Linked DNA regions of Prosthecobacter dejongeii. The protein of the gene in region 2 interacts with the protein of the main gene of each other region in a pairwise test. Links are inferred from orthologs where the notes say so. Each region holds a gene or a part of one and is shown on either strand. Other genes may lie near its edges.

The links.
Region 1: the proteins of dnaB (region 2) and dnaA interact in binary tests that used the Escherichia coli proteins (3 or more experiments, as listed by UniProt). The link is inferred for Prosthecobacter dejongeii from one-to-one orthologs.

The regions. Positions count from the first base shown.
Region 1 is NZ_JACHIF010000002.1:574,400-580,194, forward strand. The notes cover bases 226-3,039. They hold dnaA (chromosomal replication initiator protein DnaA), read right to left. Parts: upstream 2,467-3,039; coding sequence 985-2,466; downstream 226-984. Other genes in these bases: HNQ64_RS07560 (prolyl oligopeptidase family serine peptidase), read right to left, coding at 226-922; HNQ64_RS07570 (hypothetical protein), read left to right, coding at 2,806-3,039. Outside these bases: more of HNQ64_RS07560, read right to left, coding at 1-225; more of HNQ64_RS07570, read left to right, coding at 3,040-3,906; HNQ64_RS07575 (phytoene/squalene synthase family protein), read left to right, coding at 3,913-4,782; HNQ64_RS07580 (hypothetical protein), read left to right, coding at 4,917-5,795. UniProt on the Escherichia coli protein: Plays an essential in the initiation and regulation of chromosomal replication. Binds in an ATP-dependent fashion to the origin of replication (oriC) to initiate formation of the DNA replication initiation complex once per cell cycle.
Region 2 is NZ_JACHIF010000009.1:14,976-22,801, reverse strand. The notes cover bases 2,432-5,348. They hold dnaB (replicative DNA helicase), read left to right. Parts: upstream 2,432-3,080; coding sequence 3,081-4,616; downstream 4,617-5,348. Other genes in these bases: HNQ64_RS18315 (YwaF family protein), read right to left, coding at 5,289-5,348; HNQ64_RS18320 (hypothetical protein), read right to left, coding at 4,703-5,200; HNQ64_RS18330 (PVC-type heme-binding CxxCH protein), read right to left, coding at 2,432-2,934. Outside these bases: speA (biosynthetic arginine decarboxylase), read right to left, coding at 1-12; more of HNQ64_RS18330, read right to left, coding at 199-2,431; more of HNQ64_RS18315, read right to left, coding at 5,349-5,990; HNQ64_RS18310 (DUF3592 domain-containing protein), read left to right, coding at 6,211-7,826. UniProt on the Escherichia coli protein: The main replicative DNA helicase, it participates in initiation and elongation during chromosome replication. Travels ahead of the DNA replisome, separating dsDNA into templates for DNA synthesis.

The DNA.
Region 1 (5,795 bases), on a different replicon or contig from region 2:
CCGATACAAGAAAGGGCCGCGGGGCCATGAGGGCCTGGAATTCAATGAGGTCGTGGCCTTTTTCGATGAGTGCCTTGTAGGCACCGGTGCGCGGGCTGTCTGGGCGGATGAGTCCGGTCTTACGCGTCAGCGTGGGATCTAGTCCCAGATACCAAGGTTCCTGGTAGTTGATGCTCTGGCGGGTTTCATCAAAAACGATGCCGGGATCTGACCACACGCCGCAGGCATACCTGTCCCACAGGCAGGCACCAAACATGGCCCACTTGCCGCCATAAGAGTGGCCCATGATGCCGATGCGTTTGGCATCCACTTCGGGCCTTTGTGAAAGAGCGGTCCAGGCATTGGCGGAGACATAGCCCAGGTAACTTAGCGGTTGGCATTTCGCCCCGGCTGTGAGCACAGGCTTGCGGGCATCCCCCCCAGGAGAGCCGATAGAAAGTGTCACAAACCCGCGCTTGGTGAGTTGGTAGGCAAAGTCACGCAGAGGCTTGTCTGAATAGCCGATGCTGGTCTCAGGATCATAAAAAGGCACAAAGACGGCGGGGAAGGGGCCTTTACCATCGGGGATAAGAAGATACCCTTCACCGGTCTGCTGCGTAGCGATCTGTAAGCGGATGCGGTGCTGGGTAAAGTTGTCGCGATGTTGGCTCTCCAGGATGTCGAGCTGAGGCTTTTCGACGAGCGGTGGCCATTCGCCCATGAGGCCGTGCCAAGTGGTAAGAATCTCCTGGCGGCGCTGGACCCAATCCGCAGTTGTTTTCACCTCACGGCCATCTTTGAATTTCAGTGGGCTGGCATAGTCGCCATAGACACCAGCGAACTCAGCCGGAGGCTGGAAGCTGGGGGCGATGGATTCCCACAAGGGATCAGCGGCATGACCGAGGGCGGTTATGAAAAGGGCGAGGAGACAAACGCGAGGCATGCAGACTCATACGCATCCCTTCGCCCAAATTCTGGTCAGATTAGGATCTGTTTAAATACGGATCATGCCTCCAGCAGCTTGGAGCTGAGGCGGTCCACCATGGCACGGAAGTCATGGGTTTCACTCATGCGCTGGGTGATGACTTTACAGGCATGGATGACGGTGCCGTGGTCGCGACCGCCGAACTCTTCGCCGATCTGGATGAGGGGCAGTTTCACCATGTGACGGGTGAGGTACATGGCCACTTGGCGGGCTTCGGCGATGTTCTTGGGGCGGCGAGGGCCGGTGAGGTCACTGACGCGAAGGTCATACTGATTAGCCACGGCGCGCTGCACGCGGTCCACAGTGATGGACTTGGTGGGTTCCTCATCGATGACGTCGTGCAGGAAGGCGGCTAGTGCGGCTTCGTTCTGCATCACGCCTTCGAGGGAAAAGTGGGCGGCCACACGCATGAGGGCACCTTCCAGCTTGCGGACGTTGGTGCGTACGCGCTGGGCGATGAACTCGAGGATCCAGGGGTCAAGCTGGACATTGAAATCGCTCATCTTGCGGCGCAGGATGGCCACGCGGGTTTCGAAGTCCGGCGTCTGGATCTGGGTGGTGAGACCCCATTCGAAACGGGAGACAAGGCGGCTTTCTAGGTTCTTGATGTCGCTCGGTGGACGGTCGCTGGCGAGGACGATCTGCTTGGCGTTGTTGAAGAGCTCATTGAACGTGTGGAAGAACTCCTCCTGGGTGCTGTCTTTGCCTTCAAAAAAGTGGACATCGTCAATCAGCAGCACATCCACCTTGCGGTACTTCTGGCGGAACTGCGTGAAGCTCTGCTTTTTGATGGCCTCGACGAACTCGTTGGTGAATTGCTCGGAGGTCACATAGCGGACGATGGCCTTTTTTTTGCGCATCAGCACTTCCTGGCCGATGGCTTGCATGAGGTGGGTCTTGCCCAGACCAGTCGCACCGTAGAAGAAGAGGGGATTGTAAATGCGGCCTGGCTTTTCTGCCACGGCACGTGCGACTGCGGCGGAGTAGCTACAGTTGGACCCAACAACAAAGTTATCGAAATTAAACTTCAGGTTCAGCCCCGCTTCGGCAAAGGAGCGCGTGCCATTGGCCTCAGCAGTGACATGAGGGCTGGCTAGCGGACGGTCTGAATCAGCACGAGTGTTGATAACGCGTGCTGCCTTTAACTCCTGCTTGGCTGTGGCGGGGAAGATGGGCTGCAATTCGTTGGCAATGCTGTATTCGATACGCGCAGCGGTGCCTAGCACTTCAGCCGCTGCATCGGCCAAGATGCCCGCGAAGTTACTTTCGATCCAAAGTTGATGGATCGGGTTCGGCACATTGACGATGAAACGATGACCATCGGCAATGCGCGCCGTGGTTCCTGAAAAACAGCGCTGAAAGTTATCGTGGCCCAGTTTCTTCAGCAAGATGCCACAGATTTGATCCCAAGCGGTCGGCTGGAGATGGAAGAGGTCTTGTCCTTCAGGGCCTTCAGTTGAGATGGAGAGGGGATTGGGGCTGTCTTCATGATCGGTCTCCATAAGGGATGTAGCTGCGGGTCGGGAAGGTTCGGGAAGGGACAAACGCGGCGCTGATTCGGGAGGGAATGCAGCGCCGCGTTTTGTTTTTAAAATCTGCACCTGTGTATGTCGAAAGTGACACGATTCACAAGCAAATCTTGAGCTAATTTTTAAAGTTTTTGGGTTCTGGGGGCGGCTTCATCAAAAAATATCAAGGCCACTCCTTAAGCATCTCTGTATAACCCGTGAATAAGCTGTGAAAACACTGTGAGTAGTTGTGTGCAACCCACTCTTGGCACGCTTCATGAAACCGCTCCTTGGCAGAGGCCTTTCTTTGCAGCAGGGATACAGCCCTCGCCCATGACGGATCCCACTCACACCCTTTGGCTTCAGACCTTTTTGGTCCTGATGGTACTGGGGGCAGGGCTGATGCTTCATCTAAAGTGGCATCCGCTGCGTGAGGAATTTTCAGAAGCCTGGGACATGTTGCAATCCCTGCGTTGGATCGTGCCCATGATGGCGGCCTTGCTGCTTCTTTCAGGTGAAATCGGGCCATGGGGTATTTCGCTGAGAGATGCCGGAGCAAACGGTCACACTGCTTGGGCCTACCTGCTCATCCAGCTACCTGTGGCTGCGCAGGAGATGGCAGCTTTCATGCATGGTTTCTTCCCTCCCTGGCCGATGGCTCTGGCGGTACCGTTTTTGCTGACGTTGCTGATGTGGCGAGTGAAGAAGTTCCCTTACCGCTACGATTCACGGCGCAAGCGCCCTGCGGTATTTTGGGCTCTTATCATCGCAGCTCTTTCGGCCTGGGGCTGGTTGGCGCTAGAGATCAGCAGTGGACTGCGTTTGATGCCTGAATGGTTGGAGACTCTGCGGGTGACTTTTCGCTGGCTGGCAGAGGCTTGCATGATGGCAGGCTTGCAGATTTACATGATGCGTCTGGTTATTGGCTGGGAGGAGCCCACTGAGCCCGAGGATGAAAAAGACCTATGGCTAGCACTCGAGCACACACTGGCTCGCTGGAAAGGGGTGGTCGTTTTGGTGGCGCTGGATCTTTTATGGCTCCTTGCCTGGCGGAGCCTGGGTTCAGGAAGCACGGATTGGTCCCTCTGGGTCATGGTGGAATCTTCGCTTTTATTTGCTGCCGTGCCTGTCGTGGTGGCTAGACTGCGGGCACCGCTGCATGTGATGCTGGAGGTGACGGCCCATGTCTTCATGAAGACTTTGTGGCCACTGTTGGGTTATGCGGTCAGTGCCACGGCGCTATTAATGTGGGCGCATTTTGCTCTTCGTGGGGTGGCTTCTTGGTTTCCTGAAGGGGCTCTTGGTCAGGGAATGATTCGCATCTTGTCTGCTTTGGTGCTTGCGACTGTGCGCAGTTGGCTATTTCTAGCCTTTGTGCTCACTCTTCTCCGTCATGGTTTAAAAGCTGCCTCCTCACATGGGCAGGCGAATTGATGTGTCATGACTGATCCCAACCTTTCCTCATCTGAAATCGCCAAACGGGCGAAGTCGAATCTGGCTATGGCCCTGGGCTGCTTGCCTGAGGAACGCAGGCGGGACATGATCTCCTTTTATGCGTTCTGCCGCGTGGTGGATGACATCGCGGATAGCACCGTCCTGAGCGAAGAAGAAAAGGAAAAGGAGCTGGCCCACTGGCGGCGCTGTGTGAGTGAAGGCCAGGCCCCTGGACATCCTGTGCTGGATGAAGTGGTGCCGCTGCCTCGCAAATATGGATTCCCTCGAGCTTGGCTGGCGGAGATCGTGGATGGAGTCGCCAGTGACATCCTCCATGTGCGCTATGAGACGTATGAGGAGCTCTTGGCTTACTGCTACAAAGTGGCCTCAGTGGTCGGGCTGGTGAGTGCTGAAATCTTTGGCAGCACACATCCACAATCCCGTGAGTATGCGGTGCAATTGGGCTATGCCCTCCAACTGACCAACATCATTCGCGATGTCGGCCAGGATGCTCGTGAGACGGGCCGCATCTATTTGCCCCTTGAGGACCTCAAACGTTTTGGTCTGACGGAGATAGACATTCTCCATGAGCGTCATGATTCCCGCTTCATTCAGCTCATGGACTTCGAATACAAGCGCGCACGTGAGATGTATGATGCGGCTGCTAAGCTGCTTCCCACGGTGGATCGCGATGCGCTTTTGCCTGCGCGCATGATGGGGCAGGTGTATTTTGAAATCTTAGAGAAGTTGCATCGCGAGCGATACCCCGTTTTTGAAAAACGCTGTCGTCTCCACCCTCTGCGTAAAATCTGGATTCTATTGACCTTCATGGGTCGCTCTTGGTTGGCACGCTGGCGGAGAAAAGGAACAGCTTGATCTGAACAATTCAGACGACGCTCCCGTCAGATGGCATGAAGGCATTTATTTTGCCCGAGGGCGGCTCATTTGGCCGTTGCTCGGGTTCAAAGAAACGCCTTGATCCAGATAAAATTTAAGAAACCTTAACCGATATGAATACACGCCTCCTCCCTGAGCATGGAAAAGGCTCGCTTTGGCGAGTGCTCGCACTGTCCTTTATGGCGGCGTCGGCTCATGCTCAGCAGCCCTCAGGCTACAGCTATCCCCCCCCTCCTGGGTATGGGGCTCAGCCGCAGTATTCAGCCCCGCAGTATCCTGCTCAGGCGCCTGCCTATCCGCAGCAGGGTTATCCTCAGCAAGGCTATTCGCAGGCACCCGCTTACCCTCAGGCCCAGGGATATGCACAGCCAGGTTACCAGACCGAGTATGTGAGCCCGATGCAGTTCCTGCCCACTTTTGGTCGCAAATTTGGCGATATGTTCCGCCGTGTGTTTTATGGCGATTCACCGCCGGAAGGGTACGCCACGCAGGCGCCGCAGAGTTACCCACAGCAGGCCTATCCCCCACAGGGCTATGCTCAGCGGGGACGCAGCCTGGATAGCGCCCCCCCATCTTATCAGAGTCAGTATAGCCAACCCCAGCCAGGCTATGCCACACCACCGCCACGGTACCAGGAGCAGCCTCGTTACCAACAGCCCCCTGCACCTCAGCCGGGTGTGCCGCAGTATCAGACACCTCCCGCTCCCCCACGTCAGACCACTCAGCCAGCCCCTCAGTCAAATGGCCGCATGGGCAGCGCCCCACCTCCGCGCACTTCATTAAAGTCAAAATCCACCCAAACGCCGGCAAAGAAATACACGCCGCCGACCATGTCGCAAAAGCCCAAACGCACTGTCGAAGAAATGCCGCCTCCTGTGGTGGAAAAAAAACAGAGTGTGGGTGAAGCAGAGAAAGAATACTACCCTCTTCCTGGTGCTAAGCCGAAGACAGAGACAGCCAAATCTTCTCCCCCAAGCAAACCAACAACGGAT
Region 2 (7,826 bases):
GCGGCGTTCCATGTAAGTCTGAGCGCGCGATTATGGGGGCAATCTGACGGATGAAAAGTGAAACTCTTGGGGGAATGGGAATCCTTTCTGCCTTCTGGAGGTGCAGGCGCTGCCTGAATCAACGTCTGTAGAAATGAAAACGGGTGAGAAATGCGGCCTCTAAGACTGCGATTTCCCACCCGTTGGAGCTGTGATTAACTACTCCGCCTGGCGCATGTAGGCGACGATGTCGGCCACGTCCTGGGCGGTGAGGCCGAGCTGGGTGCCGCTGAGCATGAGGGAGCGGTCCATTTTCTTTTTGCTGGCGATGCGGCTTTTCGGTACAAACTGCGTCTGGCCTCCCATGCTGCGGACGATGAGCACATCGCCTTCGGTCAGGACCATACCGTGGATTTTGATGCCGTCCTTGGTGACAATCTCCACACCGTCAAAGCCGTGGGCGATGTCTTTGCTGGGCTCCAGAATGGCCTGGGCGATGATGTCGGTCGGCTGGCTAAGACCCCATCCCTGCAAGCTGGGGCCGAATTCGACGCCCTGGTGGTTGATCTGGTGGCACATCACGCAGCGGACGACGAGGGAGGAGCCGTTTTTGGCATTGCCCTTAAGTTTCGTCACATCTTCAAGTTTCACGAGGCTAGGGGTAGCTGGGGGAATCTCGATGGTGACGAGCTTGGCGGCTTCAGGATCGAAGATGCCCTGGGCTTTGAGTTCGCCTGCGATGTTGTAGTCTTTCCAGTCGTTGGTGCTGCGGTTGATCAGCCACCACATGGCATCACCATGGATGGGAGATTCTTTGTCCTTCGCCACGGCCAGCATGGCCTGGGCGGCACTGGCATCCTGGGTGAAGGCGAGGGTGTCGAGAGCGAGCTTGCGCTGCTGGGGGCTGAGCTTGGCAGAAACGGCACGGGCCTTCACGGATTCAACGGCGGCAGCGGGGTGCAGACGCCAGGTTGCCTGGGCGAAGGCATCCGTCCATTCTTCGGCTGGGGTGCCATTGCTGGCTTTTTTCAGGGCGGCCCACACTTCGGCTTCCTTGCCCGTGCAGCCGATACCCCAGGCTTCCAGGTAGGAGCGGTCTTTGCCGCTGTAACGCTTGGCCAGTTCCACCAGGATATTGCCACTCTGAGCAAACGGCACATCGCGCATGGCGACGGAGACTTCGCGACGGACGGCGGCAGAGCCATCGGCTGCCATGCTGTTGAAAAGATCCATCAGATCTCCACCAGCGGCACGGAGTGCGCGGAGGGCAACGAGGCGCTTGTTTTCGTCATCGGACTCCAACCAGGGGCGGATGCGCAGGCTAGCGTTTTCACCCATTTGGGCCAGCAGCCAAATGGCACGGGCTGCGAGATAGGGGTTCTTATCTTCAGCCAAGGCTGCGACGGCGGCTACGGCCTTGTCTCCCTGTTCCTTGAGCTTCACAAAACCGGTGTGGCGGACGTTGTTAGCCGGGGATTTCAGCGCAGCGATCTGTCCTTCGATACTGTCGAAGTTGATCTTCGCGGTCTGGGGTTTGCTGCCTTTCGGCGCGATGCGGTAGATGGTGCCGCTGCAGGTTTCGTCCGTGTCCTGGTGACCGCCGGTGCGTTTGTCGAACCAGTCGCTCACGTAGATAGCACCGTCTGCGCCGACACAGACATCGCTGGGGCGGAAGAGGGTGTGGCTTTCGTCAGACATGTTGTCCTTGCCGCCGACGAAATCACTGCCTTTGAAGACGCCCGTAGTGTTCGTGGTGCAGAAGTCAAAACGCTCCAGTTTGAAGCCTGCGCCATCGGGTTTCGGCAGGTAACCAAAGACCACATTGCGGCCGGTTTCGCAGCTCAGCAGCAGGCCCTTCCATTTGTCGCCCAGGGCACCGTTTTCATAAAAACACATGCCGGTAGGGGCACCGCCGCCATAGACATCGCCCGCAGGGATGCTGCCGGGATCATCTTGACGCCATTCGGCCACGGGAATGGTCTGGCCGGGGCGTTTGTCGGCACGCCACTGGCGCTTGCCATCGGGGGAGAAGAAACCAAAACTGCCGCCTTCGATGAGGTGACTGACGCGGCAGGCCGGTGGATCGTCATTATCATTCAGGAACATATCCCCGAAGGAGTTGCGCACGCCTTCGTAGCTGTTGCGGTAGTTGTAACCCAGGATACGGGCATTGTGGCCGCTGGGATCAATGCTGGCGGTGAAGCCCCCGGCATACACGTGACCGTCGTCGCTCTTTTGGCCGACATACGAGTTGTTTAGATAACCGCTGCCGATGCGGAAGGTATTGCCGCTTTTGTCGCTGAACTGGGCGCCACAGTTACCGTTGCTAAAGTACCAACGGCCATCGGGCCCGGCATAGACGGAGTGCAGGCTGTGATCATGCTGGGCCTGCTCAAAGCCACTCAGAAGAACTTCCCGTTTGTCCACCGTGGGATCAAATTTCAGGTCCCGGTTCACGTCGGTATAGACGATCATGTTCGGGGTATTGGAGACGACGATGACGTTGTCAAACACGGCCACGCCCAGGGGGCACTCCAGCTCTTTCTCACGCACAAAGACGTGGGACTCATCGGCCTTGCCATCGCCATTGGTGTCTTGCAGCACGCGGATGGCATCCCCCTCACGGCTGCGGCCACTGTGGCGGCGGTAATTCACACCTTCAGCTACCCAGATGCGGCCTGCGTGGTCCACGTCCATATTGGCCGGGTTAAAAAGCATCGGCGAGGTGGCCCACACGGAGATCTCCAGGCCCTCGGGCACTTTGAACATGCTGGTATCCAGGTGTTGAGGAGTCACCTTGGCAGGATCAAAGGCGGGCGTATCGGCACTCGGCGTGAAGGCCGGTTTAGCCGCGACGAATTCCTTTTCTTTCTTGGCAGGCTTGTCGGGCTTGGCTGCTAAGACGCTCGCCGTCAGTCCGGCGAGGAGGGCAAGGGCAGTGGATGGTCGGAGCATGGGGGCGTAGGGAACGGGAAAAAGAATCTGCATCTTACGCAGAGTGATACCTTCGTGACCAGTCAGGAGTTTTTCACAAATCGAAGAAAGTTATACACAGCTGCTGTGATTGCATTGCCCACACCTTTCTCCATGGTTGCGGGGACATGGCAGAATCCGTTTCCAACCTTGTCCAGGCCGCCGCAGCTCCAGGAGAAATCCCTGATAAAGCTGCCGCCAAACCGCAGGCCAATCCCTTTGGTCGCAAGCGCAATGAGATCCCGACGGCTGAGGAACTGCTGGCGAACATCAACCGTGCGCTGCCTTTCAGTGATGAGGCTGAAAAGGGGGTTATCTCCAGCCTGTTGCAGGACCCGAACGAGCGGCTGAGCGAAAGCCGTGTTACCTTACCTGCCGCTGCTTTTTATCACGAAGCGAACCGCACGGTTTATGAAATGCTCTTGTCCTTCTATGACAAGAACCTGCCGGTGGATCCGGTGATGGTGACGAACGCCCTGCGCGACCAGGGGCTGCTGGACCGCGTGGGTGGCCCGGCGATGATCACGGAGTTGTTTAGCTTTGTGCCAGTGCCTTCGCACTACAGCTACTACAAAAAGATCGTACAGGACAAGCACGTGCTGCGTCAGATGATCCATGCCTGCTCCCTCAATATTGAGGCGTCTTATGAGCATGGGAAAAATGACCTGGAGGCAGACATCAACACCCTCATTGACCACAGTGAGCAGCGGGTGCTGGCCGTGCGTGAAGCCACCAATGGCAAGAGCGACGGCGTAAAGTCTCTGTCCGCTCATGTGGCGGAGGCGATCGACTCCATTCAATACATGCTAGAGCACCCAGGACAGTTGCGCGGGCTTTCCACTGGCTACAGCAAGCTGGACCAGATGAGCAGCGGCCTGCAAGGGGGAGAAATGTTCGTTATCGCAGCCCGTCCTTCCATGGGTAAGACCTCCCTGGCCATGAACCTGGTGGAACATGTGGCGGTGGACTGTGACAAGGCCTGCGCAGTTTTCAGTCTGGAAATGAGTGCGACCATGCTGGTGCGTCGTCTCCTGGTCTCCCGTGCACAGCTTTCCATGCAGGATCTCTCGCGGGGTCTTATGTCTCGCGCACAAATGGATGCACTGACCAAGGCGACTCGTGAACTGCAGAAGGCCAACATCTTAATTGATGACACGCCCGGTCTGGATGTGCTGGAAATGCGCGCGAAGGCACGCCGCATGAAGAAGCAGCACAACATCCAGATGATCATGATTGACTATCTACAGCTCATGACTTCGAGCAGCCGACGAGCTCAGGATAACCGCCAGATCGAAATTGCCGAAATCTCCGCCGGGATCAAAGGCATCGCCAAAGAGCTGAATGTTCCCATCATCGTCTTGGCCCAGCTCAACCGTGCGGTAGAGTCCCGTAAAGGGCAGCGCCCAGTGCTTTCAGACCTTCGTGAGTCCGGCTCCATCGAGCAGGATGCCGACATGGTGGGCCTGCTCAGTCGTGAAGACTATGCCGGGGGCAAGATGGAAGTGGGCACCGAGGAAGAGGAGGAGCGTAAAAAAGGCCAGGCCGTGCTGATTCTGGCCAAAAACCGTAACGGTCCTACGGATGATGTTCCTCTGCGATTCATTGACTACGCTATGCGCTTCGTGGAGCGTTTCCCTGAAGAGAATGAGGCAGAGTCTCCGTAGAGAGAGGCTCGATTGGGTAGATCCAACGAGGCATAAAAAAACGGCCCTTCAGGACTGAAGGGCCGTGATGATTAACACAGAAGCGGTTAGGCCAGTTTGATGGCTTCGGTCTTCTCCATGGCAGCCGTTAGGCCAGCCCAGCCTTCGGTGCGCTGAAGCTGGAACATGTGAAGATAAAGGGCCACCTGCTGCGGTGGGTAAACGGCCAGGAGAGCATGGATGCCTTCGGTGGCTTTTTCCTCGGAGATTTCTTCCGGCAGTTCATCCACTTGGCCTTTGCCATCGTGCTGGATGCCAACGGCATCCAGGAAGGTGATGAGCATGGCGCCCTGGGACTTCAGCAGCCAGATTTGCAGGATCTGCTCGGCGACTGGGTCGTTGGTCTTCATGTAGAGCTGGCTCAGCAGCCACTCGGCCTGCTGGGCGCGGGATTTTTCCAGGATGAACTGAGGGCGCAGCTTGCGGGCCTGAGTCAGGGACTGGATGACGGCACGGTAGGCCGGGCGCTCGTCGGATTGCAGATAGGTGAGGATCTGCTGGCGGAGTTCGGGTCCGATGGCCTGGAGGATTTGTTGGGCTTTCATGCGCCTGGGTTCAGATAAGGGGTTGGAATTGGGCGTGGTTGCTACCACGCTGGCCGGGGGGAGGCAACAGGCAATGTCACGCCCTAGGTCACGCAATTTTTTTTGCTCTCAGCTTCCGGGTTACAAAAAAGGGTGCGTAAAGGAGGCTGTAAAAAACCGCACACAATAGTACGAGGCTGCCGATGTACCACGGCCAGGGGCCGAGCACATCCATCAGGCTCGCCTGTTCTGGCTTGTGGCATAGAAAAGCAAAATTACTGTTTAAGGTCGCATTGATCACGCCCACGATGAGCGCATAAAACAAGGTGAGGCCAACCATGCGGGGCACTGCCCAAGCACGAGGGGAGCAGCGCAGGGATGTGACCATGTGCAATGCTGTGACTACCACGCCGCCGTGTAAGAAAAAGAAAACGATGAATCGAGGTTCGGGAAAATCCACTTTGAGATTGGGCGTGATGAGGCCCTGCAAGGTGCCTGCAAGGCCAAAGAAATACACGATTTCGGCGGCTAATCGGTTGTGAGTGAGAAGGGCAATGCCACCAGCAATGCCGGCGACATCACAGAAATGCAAAGGTAGTCCGGTATCCCAAAGCAGAGTCCCGGCCTGCCAGTGGAAATAGGCAGTCCCAGGCCAATTCAGTAGCAGGAGGATGCCCAGGAGACGTTCAGCCAATGTGGCGCTAGGTGGGTGAAATCGCCGCAGGCAGGTCAATACAATGAGGGCCACTAGGCAAAGACCGAGAACGGTGAGATGGCTGGGGCCAAAAGCATGAAAAGCAGGGGGAGGCATGCGCAGGAAAGGGGAATACAGAGCAGGGTGTAAACCACAGTTGGGAATTCGTCGAGGTCATCATCTCCTCGGTATGAGTCCTCTCTCTGAGAACGGTGCCCTTTGATCGGAGTGGAAGAAGAGTCGAAAATTACAATCGCCATTCTTTCCCCATCTCCAATAACATCACCCACTTAACAGGAGAAGGCTGACCACCTTCAGATTTCATCTTCATCTCCCTATGGCCTTACGTCCCAAAGCTGCTGGCAATGCCTTCCTGATGTTTCTGGGGCTGCCTTTCATTTTGGCGGGCCTGGCAGTGGGGGTTTTTTATGGGGGTATGTTGTGGGACTGGTACCAGGCCCGGGCGTGGGTGGAGGTGCCTTGTATTCTAGAAAGCAGTACTTTGCGTGATCACATGGAGCGGCGCAGCTCGGGCTCCACCCGTGACACGCTGATGAACGAAGCGGTGGCCAGCTACCGCTACACATATTTGAATCGCCAGTATCAAGGGGATCGAGTCTCCTTCAGCCTGGGGGCTGATAACTTTGGCGATTTCCAAGAGCGTGTCTCCAATGTGCTCATGGAAGCGCGCAATTCAGGCGGTGCTTTTCGTTGCTTTGTGAGTGTGGTGCGGCCTGAGGAGTCTGTGCTGTTTCGTGAAGCTCGGTGGACGCTGTTGCTTTTTACCAGCGTGTTTCCGCTGCTGTTCCCTCTGGTGGGGGCAAACTTTTTTTGGACGGGACTGAAAGCGAGGAGAGAGCGTGCCCGCCTGCATGGACTGCAGAGCCGATATCCTGGCCAACCCTGGCGGTGGAAACCGGAGTGGGCGGAGGACTGGATCCAGCCCCAAAATCGTTCGTTGCCCTGGGTGTGGACTGCGGTCACGGGATGGATGTTTTTAGTCTGGGGGCCAATGCTGTATGCACTGATGGTGGACAGTGATGTGACGTGGGCAAATCCAGTGAGCCTGATCGGTTGTCTTCCGGCAATCCCCCTGGGCGTGTGTGGCGTGCTGACACTGCGCACCTGGTGGCAGCATGAGAGGCCAGTGCCTCAGGTGCATGTGGAGCCTCTGCCGATTCTGACGGGCGGCCCACTTTTTGCCGAAGTGGCTTTGCCTTTGAAGGAGAGGAACCTACCCTTACAAAGCGTGCTGGAGGCGCAGCTTTCCTGTTATAAAGAATCGAAGGTGTGGGACCACCGGAGAAACACAAGCATACAGCGGGAGCTTCGCTGGAAGGATACACAAAGCGTGCAGATGCTCTCCGCTATCCATGAGGAACGGGGCTCTCGCGTGACCGTGGCATTTGATATTCCGGCTTCCATCCCCGCTGAGGACCAGCAGCCGATCGGCACCGCAGAGTTTGATTTTGTCTCCTGGGTCTGGGAATTGGAATTGAACTGGGATGGGCAAAAATGGAGCTATGACATGCCTGTGTATGCTCCCAATCAACCTTTGGTTGCGCATTCTCCTGAAGCTCAAGCGGCAGCCCAAGGACAGCGGGAGGTCCAAGAAGCTCAGAGTGCGGCGTTTAGGTTGTGGCAGATGCAAAATCTGGATGCCGATGAACTGCAAATGCACTTGGCGAAGCGGCACATTGATTTTACTTTTGAAGGCGAAAGTAAAGTGTCGCTTAGTTTCGACCTGCCTCTGCGCCGATTTGCGAAGGCGCGAGGATTGCCGATTTTTTTCACTTTCATCTGGGTCAGCATCGCAGTCGGCATGGCGCGTTCTGATTTACCCCTCATCTTTCCGCTTCTCTGGGGTGGCACTTCGCTCTTACTTTTGTGGCTGCTGACGGCTCTTTTTAAATCCCGCACGCTGCACCTGGATGACCAAGTGATGAAGATCGC